DNA from 2 places in the Pseudomonas sp. PDM14 genome. Region 1 is predicted to be linked to the other one. Evidence: predicted binding sites of a transcription regulator. Region 1 holds the regulator's gene; the other holds the start of a gene.
What was found. Region 1 encodes FliA, which starts transcription of late flagellar genes. Its sites were predicted from a motif close to CTAAAGTTTNNNNNNNNNNNGCCGNTAA; they were not measured.
Positions count from the first base shown of each region.

Region 2: a site for FliA is predicted at 4,713-4,740, ahead of IB229_RS16055 (flagellar protein MotY). Genes of this name have one in related genera too.

Region 1 covers NZ_JACVAQ010000002.1:552,925-560,079, forward strand. The annotation lists gene IB229_RS15195 (chemotaxis protein CheA) at 1-469, opposite strand, end outside; gene IB229_RS15200 (protein phosphatase CheZ) at 499-1,287, opposite strand; gene IB229_RS15205 (chemotaxis response regulator CheY) at 1,307-1,681, opposite strand; gene fliA (RNA polymerase sigma factor FliA) at 1,764-2,510, opposite strand; gene fleN (flagellar synthesis regulator FleN) at 2,507-3,340, opposite strand; gene flhF (flagellar biosynthesis protein FlhF) at 3,432-4,754, opposite strand; gene flhA (flagellar biosynthesis protein FlhA) at 4,767-6,863, opposite strand; gene IB229_RS15230 (hypothetical protein) at 6,996-7,155, opposite strand, start outside.
Region 2 covers NZ_JACVAQ010000002.1:734,915-742,069, reverse strand. The annotation lists gene IB229_RS16085 (universal stress protein) at 1-850, opposite strand, end outside; gene IB229_RS16080 (tRNA-(ms[2]io[6]A)-hydroxylase) at 1,087-1,692, shown strand; gene IB229_RS16075 (bacterioferritin-associated ferredoxin) at 1,753-1,971, opposite strand; gene IB229_RS16070 (peroxiredoxin) at 2,265-2,867, shown strand; gene rnt (ribonuclease T) at 2,930-3,604, opposite strand; gene pyrC (dihydroorotase) at 3,601-4,647, opposite strand; gene IB229_RS16055 (flagellar protein MotY) at 4,830-5,714, shown strand; gene IB229_RS16050 (argininosuccinate synthase) at 5,835-7,052, shown strand; gene gloA (lactoylglutathione lyase) at 7,141-7,155, shown strand, end outside.

The DNA.
Region 1 (7,155 bases):
TGTCGCCGGAAGCCGCCTGCGGTGCAGCCGGCGCTTCAGGTTCCTCCTCGACCGCGGCCGCCGGCGCCTCATCGGCTCCTTGCGGTTCGGCCAGGCGCGCCAAGGCAGCCAGCAGCTCCGGCGAGGCCGGCGTCGGCTCGACGCGCTCGCGCACCTGACTGAACATTTCGTTGACGGCATCCAGTGCCTGCAACACCACGTCCATCAGCTCGGCAGTGACCCGACGTTCACCCTTGCGCAGGATGTCGAATACGTTCTCGGCAATGTGGCAGCACTCCACCAGCTCATTGAGCTGGAGGAACCCGGCCCCACCCTTGACGGTGTGGAATCCACGGAAAATCGCATTGAGCAGGCCCGTGTCATCTGGGCGGCTTTCCAGCTCAACCAGTTGCTCGGACAATTGTTCAAGAATTTCGCCGGCCTCTACCAGAAAGTCCTGGAGGATTTCTTCATCGGCGTCGAAGCTCATCATTGCGCTCCAAAGGCTCTGTTAGAGCCTTAAAATCCTAGGCTGGACAGCAGATCGTCGACATCATCCTGATTGGATGCTACATCCTCACGCTTATCGGCATGAATCTGCGGACCTTCACCCTTGGAAGGCTCTTTTTGTTTTTCTTGCTCTACGCGCAGTGTTTCGTGGTCATGCTTGATACCGGCAAAGCGGTCCACATGACTGGCCATCAACACCAGTTTCAGCAAGTTACCTTCCACTTCCGTAACCAACTGGGTTACACGCTTGATCACCTGACCGGTGAGGTCCTGGTAATCCTGCGCCAGCAGAATATCGTTGAGGTGCGCCGAGAGTTTCTGGCTGTCGCGGTCGCTGCGGGCCAGAAACAGTTCGATACGCTTGGCCAGCTCGCGGAACGCATCGGCGCTGAGTTCCCGGCGCATGAAGCGCCCCCAGTCAGCACTCAGGCTCTGCGCTTCGCTGCCCAAATCGTTGACCAGCGGCGCGCTCTGCTCGACCAGGTCCATGGTGCGATTGGCCGCGTTCTCGGTCATCTGCACAACGTAGGACAGCCGCTCGGTAGCGTCGGTGATCTGTGAAATTTCCTTGGCGTGCGGCATCCGCGGATCGATCTGGAAATTGACGATCGCGCTGTGCAGCTCGCGGGTAAGCTTGCCTACTTCCTGATACAGGCCACGGTCGCGTGTCTGGTTCAGTTCGTGGATCAGTTGCACCGCCTCGCCGAAGTGACCTTTTTCGAGGCTGTCGACGAGCTCGCGGGCATGAACTTTCAGGGTCGACTCTAGTTCGCCCAGTGAAGAATCTTCGTTTGCCATAGCGCCCTCGCGGCGGACATCAGCCGTTAACCCGTTCGAAGATCTTCTCGATCTTCTCTTTCAGTACCTGGGCAGTGAACGGCTTTACTACATAACCGTTAACGCCAGCCTGGGCCGCTTCGATGATCTGATCGCGCTTGGCTTCAGCTGTCACCATCAATACAGGCAGGGTTTTCAGACGCTCATCGGCACGCACCGCGCGCAACAGGTCGATACCCGTCATGCCCGGCATGTTCCAGTCAGTCACCAGAAAATCGAAGCTACCGCTTTGCAGCATCGGCAATGCTGTGGTGCCGTCATCAGCCTCGGCGGTATTGGTGAAACCCAAATCGCGCAAGAGGTTCTTGATGATCCGTCGCATCGTCGAAAAGTCGTCAACGATGAGGATTTTCATGTTCTTGTCCAAGTCGACCTCCGTACAGTCCTAAACGTCATCGGCACCCGATGACGCTGCAATCATGAAACCGGTGACGCCGTCAGTGCGCTCGCCACTCACCCAGTCGGGCCCGCAAGCGTGCGGCACACTGACTGTGCAACTGGCTGACACGCGACTCGCTGACCCCCAGGACCTCACCGATTTCCTTGAGATTCAGCTCTTCGTCGTAATACAGCGCCAGGACCAGACGTTCACGCTCCGGCAGGTTGGAGATGGCATCAGCCAACGCCGCCTGGAAACGCTCGTCTTCCAGGTCATGCAGAGGTTCGGTCTGGGTACTACCGGTGTCTTCCTGCAGCCCGCCATGTTCGCCGTCCTGCACGAGGTCGTCGAAACTGAACAGACGGCTGCCCAAAGTGTCGCCAAGAATGCCGTAGTAATCCTCGAGACTCAATTGGAGTTCGGCCGCAACTTCTTGATCTTTAGCGTCTCGCCCCGTTCTGGCCTCGATTGTTCGAATCGCGTCGCTGACCATACGGGTGTTGCGGTGGACCGAACGCGGCGCCCAGTCACCCTTGCGCACCTCGTCGAGCATTGCGCCGCGGATGCGAATACCGGCGTAGGTTTCGAAGCTGGCGCCCTTGCTGCCGTCGTATTTCTTCGAAGCTTCGAGCAGGCCGATCATGCCCGCCTGCATCAGGTCGTCGACCTGGACACTGGCCGGCAGACGCGCCAGCAGGTGGTACGCGATGCGCTTGACCAGCGGTGCGTAACGCTCGATCAGTTGGTGCTGAGAGTCCCGAGCCTGCGCCTTGTTGTACATAAGAAGTCCATTGGCTGCTGTCATACGGCCGAACCCGCGATCGGCTGCTGCACCAGACGTTCGACGAAGAACTCAAGATGGCCACGCGGGTTGGCCGGCAACGGCCACGTGTCAACTTTCTGAGCTATCGCTTTGAACGCCAGTGCGCATTTCGAGCGCGGGAAGGCTTCGTATACCGCGCGCTGCTTCTGCACGGCCTTGCGGACCGACTCGTCGTAGGGCACTGCCCCCACGTACTGCAGCGCCACATCGAGAAAACGGTCAGTCACTTTGGTCAGCTTAGCAAACAGGTTGCGACCTTCCTGCGGGCTATGAGCCATGTTGGCCAGAACGCGGAAGCGGCTCATGCCGTAGTCACGGTTGAGCAGCTTGATCAGCGCATAGGCATCGGTGATCGAGGTGGGCTCGTCGCACACCACCACGATCACTTCCTGGGCCGCGCGGACGAAACTCACCACGCCGTCGCCGATACCGGCCGCGGTGTCGATCACCAGAACGTCGAGGTTGTCGCTGATATCGCTGAATGCCTGGATCAGGCCGGCGTGCTGCATGGGCGTGAGCTGCACCATGCTCTGCGTGCCCGAAGCCGCCGGGACGATACGAATACCGCCGGGGCCCTGGATCAGCACGTCCTTGAGGTCGCACTCGCCGGAAATCACGTCGGCAAGGGTGCGTTTGGCGGTAAGGCCGAGCAGGACATCGACGTTGGCAAGGCCGAGGTCGGCGTCCATCAGCATGACCCGACGGCCGAGATCGGCCAGGGCCAGCGACAGATTCACCGACACATTGGTCTTGCCGACGCCGCCTTTGCCGCCGGTCACTGCAATCACCTGTACGGGATGAATACTACCCATGTCCTCTACACACCTTGTCTTGCCTGCACTGGGCTGAGTGGGCACTACACCCTACCTCAACACTAGATCGCCGTGGAGCCTGGCGCCTGCTCTAACTCGCCCGGCGTGCCGGATTCTGGTACAGCCCGGCGAATACATCGGCCATGGCTTCTTCACTTGGATCTTCCTGGGTCTGCAGACTGACCGCTCGGCTGACCAGCTGATGACTGCGCGGAACCTGCAGATCATCAGGAATCTTGGGCCCATCAGTGAGATAGGCTACCGGTAGATGCTGGCCGATAGCCAGTCCTAAAACTTCGCCGAGGCTGGTCGCCTCGTCCAGTTTGCTCAGAATGCAGCCGGCCAGGCCGCAGCGCTTGTAACTATGGTAGGCCGCTTTCAGCACCTGGCTCTGGCTGGTTGCCGCCAATACCAGGTAGTTCTTCGCTTTGACACCGCGCGCCGCCAGACTTTCCAGCTGCATGCGCAGCGCCGGATCATTGGCCGGCAGGCCGGCGGTGTCGATCAAGATAACGCGCTTGCGGGCCAGCGGGGCCAGGGCCTGCAACAGCGATTCGCCCGGATCGACCTGGGTCACGGAGACATTGAGGATGCGCCCCAGGGTCTTCAGTTGCTCCTGCGCGCCGATGCGGAAGCTGTCCATGCTCACCAGTGCGATGCTCTGCGGACCGTATTTGAGCACGTAACGCGCGGCCAGCTTGGCCAGCGTGGTGGTCTTGCCCATGCCGGCAGGGCCGACCAGGGCGATCACACCACCCTCTTCCAGCGGCTCAACCTTCGGCGTCTTGATCGCGTGGGCCAGGTGGGCCAGCAGCATGCGCCAGGCCTGACGCGGCTCCGCGACCTTGGCCACACGTTCCAGCAGCGCCTTGGACAGCTCGGCGGACAGGCCCATGCGTTGCAGGCGGCGCCACAGGTTGGCTTGTTGAGGACGACGGTTCTGCATCTGGCCCCAGGCGATGGAACCCAGCTGCACTTCGATCAGTTCGCGCAGACCGTGCAGCTCGAAGCGCATGGCGTCGATCACACGCTGATCGGCGACGGGTGCAGCGGCAACCGGTTGCGGCTGCGGCGCGGCCGGGCGCTGCGGCTTGTACAGCGATGCCGGCAGCTCGGGAGCGACGATGGACTCATTGGCGAACAGCTGGCGGTCCTTGCGTTCGTCAGCCACCGCACGGCTGGTCAGTTCGGCCTGGGCACTGGCGATCTTCGCCTGGGTCTTGCGCAGCTCGGCTTCCAGCGCAGGGTTCGGCGCACGCACGGGCTCGGGCATCTGGTAGTCCAGCGCGGCAGTCAGCTCGACACCACCGGCCACCCGGCGATTGCCGATGATGGCCGCATCAGCGCCCAGCTCATCGCGCACCAGTTTCATGGCTTGGCGCATATCGGCGGCGAAGAAGCGTTTGACTTGCATGGCTTAGAACCCTCAGTTCTGGCCCACCGTCGCAACGATGGTGACCTGCTTGTTGTCCGGTATTTCCTGGTAAGCCAGTACATGCATGCTGGGTACGGCGAGGCGCGCAAAGCGCGAGAGCATCGACCGAACCGGGCCGGCAACCAGCAGGATCACCGGTTTGCCCAACATCTCCTGGCGCTGCGCCGCATCCACCAGGGAGCGCTGCAGCTTCTCGGCCATTCCGGGTTCCAGGAGGATGCCATCCTCGGAGCCCTGTCCGGCCTTCTGCAGACTGTTGAGCAATATCTGTTCCAACCTTGGTTCCAATGTGATGACAGGAAGCTCCGGCTCTAGTCCCACAATGCTTTGCACGATTGCGCGGGCCAACGCGACGCGCACCGCAGCGACCATCGCGGCGGGATCTTGACTCTTCGGTGCGACGTTGGCGATGGCCTCTGCGATGGTGCGGATATCGCGCACCGGTACCTGCTCCTGCAACAGCGCCTGCAGAACCTTGAGCAGGGTCGACAACGACACCAGGCCAGGCACCAGCTCTTCGGCCAGCTTCGGCGAACTCTTGGCCAGCAGTTGCATCAGCTGCTGCACTTCCTCGTGCCCAAGCAGCTCGTGGGAGTGCTTGTGCAGAACCTGGTTGAGGTGCGTAGCCACCACCGTGCTGGCATCCACCACCGTGTAGCCAAGCGACTGCGCCTGGTCGCGCTGGGTCGGGTCGATCCACACCGCCTCCAGGCCGAACGCCGGATCTTTGGCGGCAATGCCGTTGAGGGTGCCGAACACCTGCCCCGGGTTGATCGCCAGTTCACGCTCCGGGTACACCTCCGCCTCGGCCACGCTGACGCCCATCAGGGTCAGGCGGTAGGCGTTGGGCAGCAGGTCGAGGTTGTCACGGATATGTACGGAGGGCATGAGGAAGCCCATCTCTTGGGAAAGCTTCTTGCGCACGCCCTTGATGCGCGCGAGCAACTGCCCACCCTGATTACGATCAACCAGCGGGATCAGGCGATAACCGACCTCCAGGCCGACCATGTCCACCGGGGTGACATCGTCCCACCCCAGTTCCTTGACCTCCTGCGCGCGCTGGGCGGGGAGCAGCTCCTGCTGGCGCTGGACTTCCTGGGCCTCCACGTCCTTGGCCTTGCGCTGCTTGTTGGCAATCCAGTAGGCGCCGCCGGCGGCGACCAGGCCCAGGCTGATGAAGGAGAAATGCGGCATGCCGGGCACCAGGCCCATGGCGATCATGATCGCGGCCGACACTGCCAGGGCGCGCGGCGAGGCGAACATCTGCCTGTTGACCTGGGCGCCCATGTCCTCGGAGGTGGAAACCCGGGTGACCATGATCGCCGCGGCGGTCGACAGCAGCAGCGAGGGGATCTGTGCGACCAGGCCGTCACCGATGGTCAGCAGGGTGTAGATGCGCCCGGCGTCGGCGAAGCTCAGGTCGTGCTGAAGGATACCGATCGCGATGCCACCGATGAGGTTGATGAACAGGATCAGCAGACCGGCGACGGCGTCACCGCGAACGAACTTGCTGGCACCGTCCATCGAACCGTAGAAGTCGGCCTCCTGAGCCACTTCGGTCCGGCGCTTCTTCGCCTCGACCTGGTCGATGATGCCGGCATTGAGGTCAGCGTCGATGGCCATCTGCTTGCCGGGCATGGCATCCAGGGTGAACCGCGCGCTGACCTCGGAGATCCGCCCGGCACCCTTGGTGACCACCACGAAGTTGATGATCATCAAGATGGCGAACACCACGATACCGACCACGTAGTTGCCGCCGATAACCACTTCACCGAAGGCCTTGATCACCTGGCCGGCGGCGTCGTGGCCTTCCTGGCCGTGCAACAGGACCACACGCGTGGAGGCCACGTTGAGCGCCAGGCGCAGCAGCGTGGCGGCCAGCAGAATGGTCGGAAACACGGCAAAATCGAGCGGCCGCAGGGCATAGATCGCCACCAGCAGCACGACGATCGACAGAGCGATACTGAAGGTGAACAGCACGTCCAGCAGAAAGGGCGGGATCGGCAGCATGACCATGCCGAGCATGACCAGCAGCAACAGGGGAATACCCAGGTTGCCGTGGCGCAACCCGGCCAGGTTGCTGCGCATGTTGCCGACCAGCTCTGCTCTATCTACTGCCACGCGGTGTTACCCCAGTCGTTCAATCTTTTGACGCAAAACGGCGTCGTGCTGGGGTAAGGGCAAGAAGCATTCCAACTCACCGAAAATCGGCCAACTCGCTTAACCGCGTGGATCGCCCGGCAGGTAAGAGCCAGTGATCTGCCGATAGGCCGCCGAGGTTCGCGGCCCCGCCTCACCGTCGACCTTGACGAAAATGCCGGGAAAACCATTGAGCCAACGCTGCAGCGCCTCGGTTCTGGCAATCAGCAGCGGATCGCCC
Region 2 (7,155 bases), 180 kb from region 1:
CCAGTTCTTCCAGGTGGGCGAGGATGGCTTCCGGCTTGAGTACCAGCACGTCACTCTCGAGGGTGTCCAGCACCACTTCGGCCGTGTTGCCGATCAGCGCGCCGGAAAGGCCGGTGCGGGCGACTGTGCCGATCACGGTGACGACAGCCTGGAGCTTCTGCGCCATGTACGGAATCAGCACATCGGCCGGGCCTTCCTCGACATGCAGGCGGTCGTCGCTGATCTCGTATTCGCTCTTGAAGGCTTCACATTGCTGGCGATAGCGCGCTTCGATGGTTTCCTTGAGCTGGAAGGTCGGATCGGCGGCGGACAGCATGGGCGAGGGGTGGGCGCTGATCACGTGCAGGGTGCCCTTGGCCAAACCGGCGATGTCGTAGCCATGCATAACGATGCCGGAGTGTAGGGTGCGGTGCGCGCCGTCGTTGTTGCCGACGTCGACCGCCGCCAGGACGATACCGCCGGTCCACGGCTTGTCGGTCTTGACCATCAGCACCGGGCCTGGGCAATAGCGCAGCAGCTTCCACTCGTCGGGGGTCAGCAGGGCTTTCTTCAGCGGATTGCTCGGGAAATGCTGCTTGATCACCAGGCCACAGCCTTCGGCCTGTTGCACGGTGATGATGGTCTGGTAGAGGTTTTCATGCCAGGACTGCTGGGAGCTGACGCTGTAGCCTTCCTGGATCAGGTCGGCCTGGGTGCTTTCCAGTAGGGCAGCGTGCTCCTGCTTCTTGTCGCAGACCAGTAGGTGCAGGTGGGATTGGGTGACGCCGGCAATCAGCTTGGCCCGTTTGAGCGCCAGGCACTCCCCGCGGTTTGGATCCATTACGACGAGAATGCTGCGAATAGCTTGCATGGGTGTCTCCCTGAGCATGAATGCAGTTCTTTTGACGTCACTATAGCCGTGAGGAATATAGTCGTGTTGACCTGCATCACGACACGACTGGTCCCGAGCGCCACCACTCGTATAATGGCGCGCCCTGATTCTGCCTGCCAAGAGGCTGGCCTGTCCGCCGAGACCCGTGCCCCGATGTTCACGACTTCTTTCCGATCTTTCCTCCGCGCGTTCAGTTCCGCGCTGCGGGAGGCTGCATGAGCTTCCCGGAAATTCATGCGTTCCTTGGTTGCCGCACGCCCGATGCCTGGGTTCAGGCGGCCCTGGCTGACCAAGAAGTGATGCTGATCGATCACAAGAACTGCGAGTTCAAGGCTGCCAGCACCGCGCTGAGCCTGATGGCCAAGTACAACACGCGGATCGACCTGATCAATGCGATGTCGCGGCTGGCGCGCGAAGAACTGGTGCACCACGAGCAGGTCCTGCGCATCATGAAGCGGCGCAAGATCGACCTGCGCCCGGTTTCGGCGGCGCGCTACGCCTCTGGACTGCGGGCCATCGTGCGCAACCATGAGCCGTACAAGCTGACGGATACCCTAGTGGTGGGCGCGTTCATCGAGGCGCGTTCCTGCGAGCGCTTCGAGGCGCTGCTGCCGCATCTGGACGAAGAGCTGGCCAAGTTCTACGGCGGCCTGCTGAATTCCGAGGCGCGGCACTTCCAGAATTACCTGAAGCTGGCCTACCAGTACGGTACCGAACAGGATGTGAGTGAGACGATCGAGCGCGTGCGCCTTGTCGAGCAGCACCTGATCGAGTCGCCGGACACCGAGTTTCGCTTCCACAGCGGTGTGCCCAGCGCCTGAGGTCGATGGCGGAAACAAAAAAGCCGGACAGTGTCCGGCTTTTTTATGGAGTTGGTTCGCTCAGGCGGCGACGAAGCTGGCGGGGCAGGCGAGGGCGACCTGGCTGCCCTGCACCTCGCTCAAGGTCTCGCGCACTACCTGCTTGGCCAGGCACGCACATTTGCCGCACTGGGTGCCGACACCGAGGCTGTCGCGCACGTCGCGATAGCTGCAGCAACCTTCATAGATCGCTTCGCGGATTTGACCGTCAGTGACACCCTGGCAGAGGCAAACGTACATAGACCAACTCTTGAATGAGAAGAGGTTGCTGTTGGGAGGCGATACTAATGTTAATGAGAATGCTTGTCAAAACATTGAAGTCGTTTGTATCTGCGCGCCGACGAGAGGGGAAAAGCCTTTACTATCAAATGGTTAGCATATTTTTATGCGGCAGGCAGTGTGGCGAACATGGCAAAAGAACGGGTGTATGATCAGTGCTCGTCACTATAGGCTCAGCCCAGGCCAGGCTTGTAACGCCCGCGCCAGACGCCTGCGCCGATTCGTATCGCAATGCACTGATCAGGAGATAGAGAATGAGCGTACTCGTTGGTAAACAGGCTCCGGATTTCAACGTCGCTGCCGTGCTCGGCACCGGCGAGATCGTCGAAAGCTTCAGCCTGTCCGCGGCGATCAAGGGCAAGTACGGCCTGGTGTTCTTCTACCCGCTGGACTTCACCTTCGTCTGCCCGTCGGAGCTGATCGCACTGGATCACCGCATCCCCGACTTCCAGGCGCGCAACGTCGAAGTCATCGGCGTTTCCATCGATTCGCACTTCACCCACAACGCTTGGCGCAACACGCCGGTGGACAAGGGCGGCATTGGCCCGGTCAAGTACACCCTGGCCGCCGACGTGAAGCACGAAATCGCCAAGGCCTACGACGTCGAGTCCGCCGATGGGGTGGCATTCCGTGGGGCGTTCCTGATCGACCTGAACGGCGTGGTCCGCTCGCAGATCGTCAATGACCTGCCACTGGGGCGCAACATGGACGAGTTGCTGCGCCTGGTCGACGCCCTGCAGTTCACCGAGGAAAACGGCGAGGTCTGTCCGGCCAACTGGAAGAAGGGCGACAAGGGTATGACCGCCTCGCCGGAAGGTGTGGCCAAGTACCTGGCCGAGAACGCGTCCAGCCTCTGATCGAGGAAACGCGCCCATGAAAAACCCGGCCTAGGCCGGGTTTTTTGTTTGTTGCGGAGGGCTTAGTGGTCGAATTCGTCCCAGCCGCCCATTTCCTTCCAGCGGTTGACGATGCCGCAGAACAGCTCGGCGGTCTTCTCGGTGTCGTAGCGCGCCGAGTGCGCCTCACGCCCATCGAATTCGATGCCGGCGGCCTGGCAGGCCTTGGCCAGCACGGTCTGGCCATAGGCGAGGCCGGCGAGGGTAGCGGTATCGAAGCTTGAGAACGGGTGGAACGGGTTGCGCTTGAGGTCGCAACGGGCCACCGCGGCGTTGAGGAAGCCGAGGTCGAAGCTGCTGTTGTGGCCGACCAGAATGGCGCGCTTGCAACCGTTAGCCTTGATCGACTTGCGCAGGCCCTTGAAGATTTCTCCGAGCGCATGCTCCTCGGTCACCGCCATGCGCAGCGGGTGATCGAGCTTGATCCCGGTGAACTCCAGCGCCGCCTGTTCGATGTTGGCGCCGGCGAATGGCTCGACCCGGAAGAAGTGCGTGTGATCCGGGTAGAGGAAGCCGCCTTCGTCCATGGCGATGGTGGTCGCGGCGATTTCCAGCAGGGCGTCGGTGGCGCAGTTGAAGCCGCCCGTCTCGACATCCACCACCACCGGCAGGTAACCGCGGAAACGCGCGGCCATGGGGTGGCGAGGGCCGGAAGGCAGGCTGCCTTCGAGTTCGTCATCGAAGTTGTCGTCGCTCACGCATTGTTCTCCAGCAGACGCCAGCGCAGATTTTCACCGGCACGCAGCGGAATGATGGTCAGCTCACCTAGGGGCAAGGTTGCCGGTGCGGCCCACTCTTCACGAACCAGGGTGATCTGGTCGGTGTTGCGTGGCAGTGTGTAGAAGTCCGGGCCGAAGTGGCTGGCGAAGGCTTCCAGCTTGTCCAGCGCATTGCGCTGCTCGAAGGCTTCGGCGTACAGCTCGATGGCCGCATACGCGGTGTAGCAGCCGGCGCAGCCGCAGGCGGCTTCCTTGGCGTGCTGGGCGTGCGGGGCCGAGTCGGTGCCGAGGAAGAACTTCGGGCTACCGCTGGTGGCCGCGTCGAGCAGGGCTTCCTGGTGCGTGTTGCGCTTGAGGATCGGCAGGCAATAGAAGTGCGGGCGGATGCCGCCGACCAACATGTGGTTGCGGTTGTACAGCAGGTGATGCGCGGTGATGGTTGCGCCCACGTTGGCTGGGGCGCCCTGGACGAACTGCACCGCATCACCGGTGGTGATGTGCTCGAACACCACTTTCAGCGTCGGGAAGCGTTCGACGACGCGCACCAGGTGCTCGTCGATGAAACGTTTCTCGCGGTCGAACACGTCGACCTCGGCACGGGTCACCTCGCCATGCACCAGCAGCGGCAGGCCGACCTCGGCCATGGCTTCGAGCACCGGGAAGATATTGTCGATGCTGGTCACGCCGGAGTCGGAGTTGGTAGTGGCGCCGGCCGGGTAGAGCTTGGCCGCATGCACGAAGCCGCTGGCCTTGGCCTCGCGGACTTCGGCAGCGGTGGTGCGGTCGGTGAGGTAGAGCACCATCAGCGGTTCGAAGCGGCTGGCGGCAGGGCGTGCGGCGAGGATGCGCTGACGGTAGGCGTCGGCCTCGGCGGCAGTGCGCACCGGCGGCACCAGGTTGGGCATGATGATGGCGCGGGCGAAGGTACGGGCGACGTCGGCGACGGTGTGGGTGAGCACCGCGCCATCGCGCAGGTGAATGTGCCAGTCGTCGGGACGCAGCAGGGTAAGACGGTCGGACATGGAAGGTTCCAGGCGGGTAAAACGTGCTCGCATGCTACCGGAAATGACCTTTGCCGGCACGGGCTATCAAGTTTTGCCGAGCGCTACCGATACCCCGAATAGAAGCTGTTTTCGCCATGGAGCCTGTCGTGCGCCAGCCCTATCTCTTTCCGCTTGGTCTGCTTGCCTGCTTGTCACTGAGCATGCCGGCTGCCGCCATCACCTTCCAGACCCGCATGGAGAAGGTGGAGTGGAAGGTCGAGGGCGATCAGTTCGAGTGCCGGCTGTCGCAACCGGTGGCCAATTTCGGCAGCGGCGAGTTCGTTCGTCGCGCCGGCGAGCAGGCCACGTTCCGCCTCAAGGCGCGTGAGCGCTGGATGGGCGCCGGCTCCGCCACGTTGCTGGCCGCTGCGGCGCCGTGGCAGCCCGGGCGCGGTGACATCAACCTGGGGCCGGTCACAGTGGTCAGCGGCGAAGTGCCGTTCAACAGCTCGCAGGAGCAGGCCGGTCGCCTGCTTACCGGTCTGATGGAAGGCCGCAGCCCACTCGTGCGCCATCGCACGCAGGTGGGTGGCGACAGCCTGGAGGTGCGCCTGCTGCCGTCGCGCTTCAACCAGGCCTACAACGACTACCTGGCCTGTACGGCCAAGCTGCTGCCGGTCAACTTCGAGCAGATCCGCAAGGCGCAGATTGGCTTCCCCGAGGGGGGCTCGACGCTCGATGCCATGGGCCAGGCCAAGCTCGACATCATTCTCGCGTTCATCAAGGCCGACCCCAGCGTCAACCGCATCGAGCTCGACGGCCACTCCGACAACAGCGGCAATCGCCTGACCAACCGCGACACCTCACGCCGCCGCGCCCTGGCGGTGGAGGAGTACCTGAAGGCCAATGGCGTGCCGGCCGAGCAGATCGTCGTGCGCTTCCATGGTGAGCGTTATCCGTTGGTGCCGAACAACAGTGAAGCCAATCGAGCGAAGAACCGTCGGGTGACCATGAGCCTGTCACGCGAACCGGTCGCCGAAGAGCCGGCACCGGCTGCAGCTCCCGCCGCGCCTGCACCGGCGGCCGCGCCGGCTGCTACTTCCTAGTCACGAACCGACCGCCAAATCCGTCGCGTTGTCGCTCGTCCCTGTCGCGCCCCTGTAAATCGGCCGTCGTGGCCGGTAGAATCCCGGGTTTTTCCGTACAACCCCGTGGAGTTGATTGGCATGGCGGACGTTAAGAAGGTAGTTCTGGCTTATTCCGGTGGCCTGGACACCTCGGTGATCCTCAAGTGGCTGCAGGACACCTATGAATGCGAAGTGGTGACCTTCACCGCTGACCTCGGCCAGGGCGAAGAGGTCGAGCCGGCTCGCGCCAAGGCCCAGGCCATGGGCGTCAAGGAAATCTACATCGACGACCTGCGCGAAGAATTCGTGCGTGATTTCGTCTACCCGATGTTCCGCGCCAACACCGTCTACGAAGGCGAGTACCTGCTGGGTACCTCCATCGCCCGTCCGCTGATAGCCAAACGCCTGATCGAAATCGCCAACGAAACCGGCGCCGATGCCATCTCCCACGGTGCCACCGGCAAGGGCAACGACCAGGTGCGCTTCGAACTGGGCGCCTACGCGCTGAAACCGGGCGTGAAAGTCATCGCCCCGTGGCGCGAGTGGGACCTGCTGTCGCGCGAGAAGCTGATGGACTACGCCGAGAAGCACGCCATCCCGATCGAGCGCCACGGCAAGAAGAAATCGCCGTACTCCATGGATGCCAACCTGCTGCACATCTCCTATGAAGGCGGCGTGCTGGAAGACACCTGGACCGAGCACGAAGAAGACATGTGGCGCTGGACCAAGTCCCCGGAAGCCGCGCCGAACACCCCGACCTACATCGAGCTGACCTACCGTAACGGCGACATCGTCGCCATCGACGGCAAGGAACTGAGCCCGGCTACCGTGCTGGCCGAGCTCAACCGCATCGGCGGCGAGAACGGCATCGGTCGTCTGGACATCGTCGAAAACCGCTATGTCGGCATGAAGTCCCGTGGCTGCTACGAGACCCCCGGCGGCACCATCATGCTCAAGGCCCACCGTGCCATCGAGTCGATCACCCTGGACCGCGAAGTCGCTCACCTGAAAGACGAGCTGATGCCCAAATACGCCAGCCTGATCTACACCGGCTACTGGTGGAGCCCGGAGCGTCTGATGCTGCAACAGATGATCGATGCCTCCCAGGCCAGCGTGAATGGCGTGGTGCGCCTGAAGCTGTACAAGGGCAACGTCATCGTCACCGGCCGCAAGTCCGACGACTCGCTGTTCGACGCCAACATCGCCACCTTCGAAGAAGACGGCGGCGCGTACAACCAGGCCGACGCAGCAGGCTTCATCAAGCTCAATGCGCTGCGCATGCGTATCGCTGCCGGCAAGGGCCGCAAGCTGTTCTGATAAGCTTTTGCCCTGATGAGCCCACGAACCCCGGCCATGTGCCGGGGTTTGTATTTTCAGACCCGGAGAACGGGCAGAGGAGATTGCCATGAGACTGCTGCAC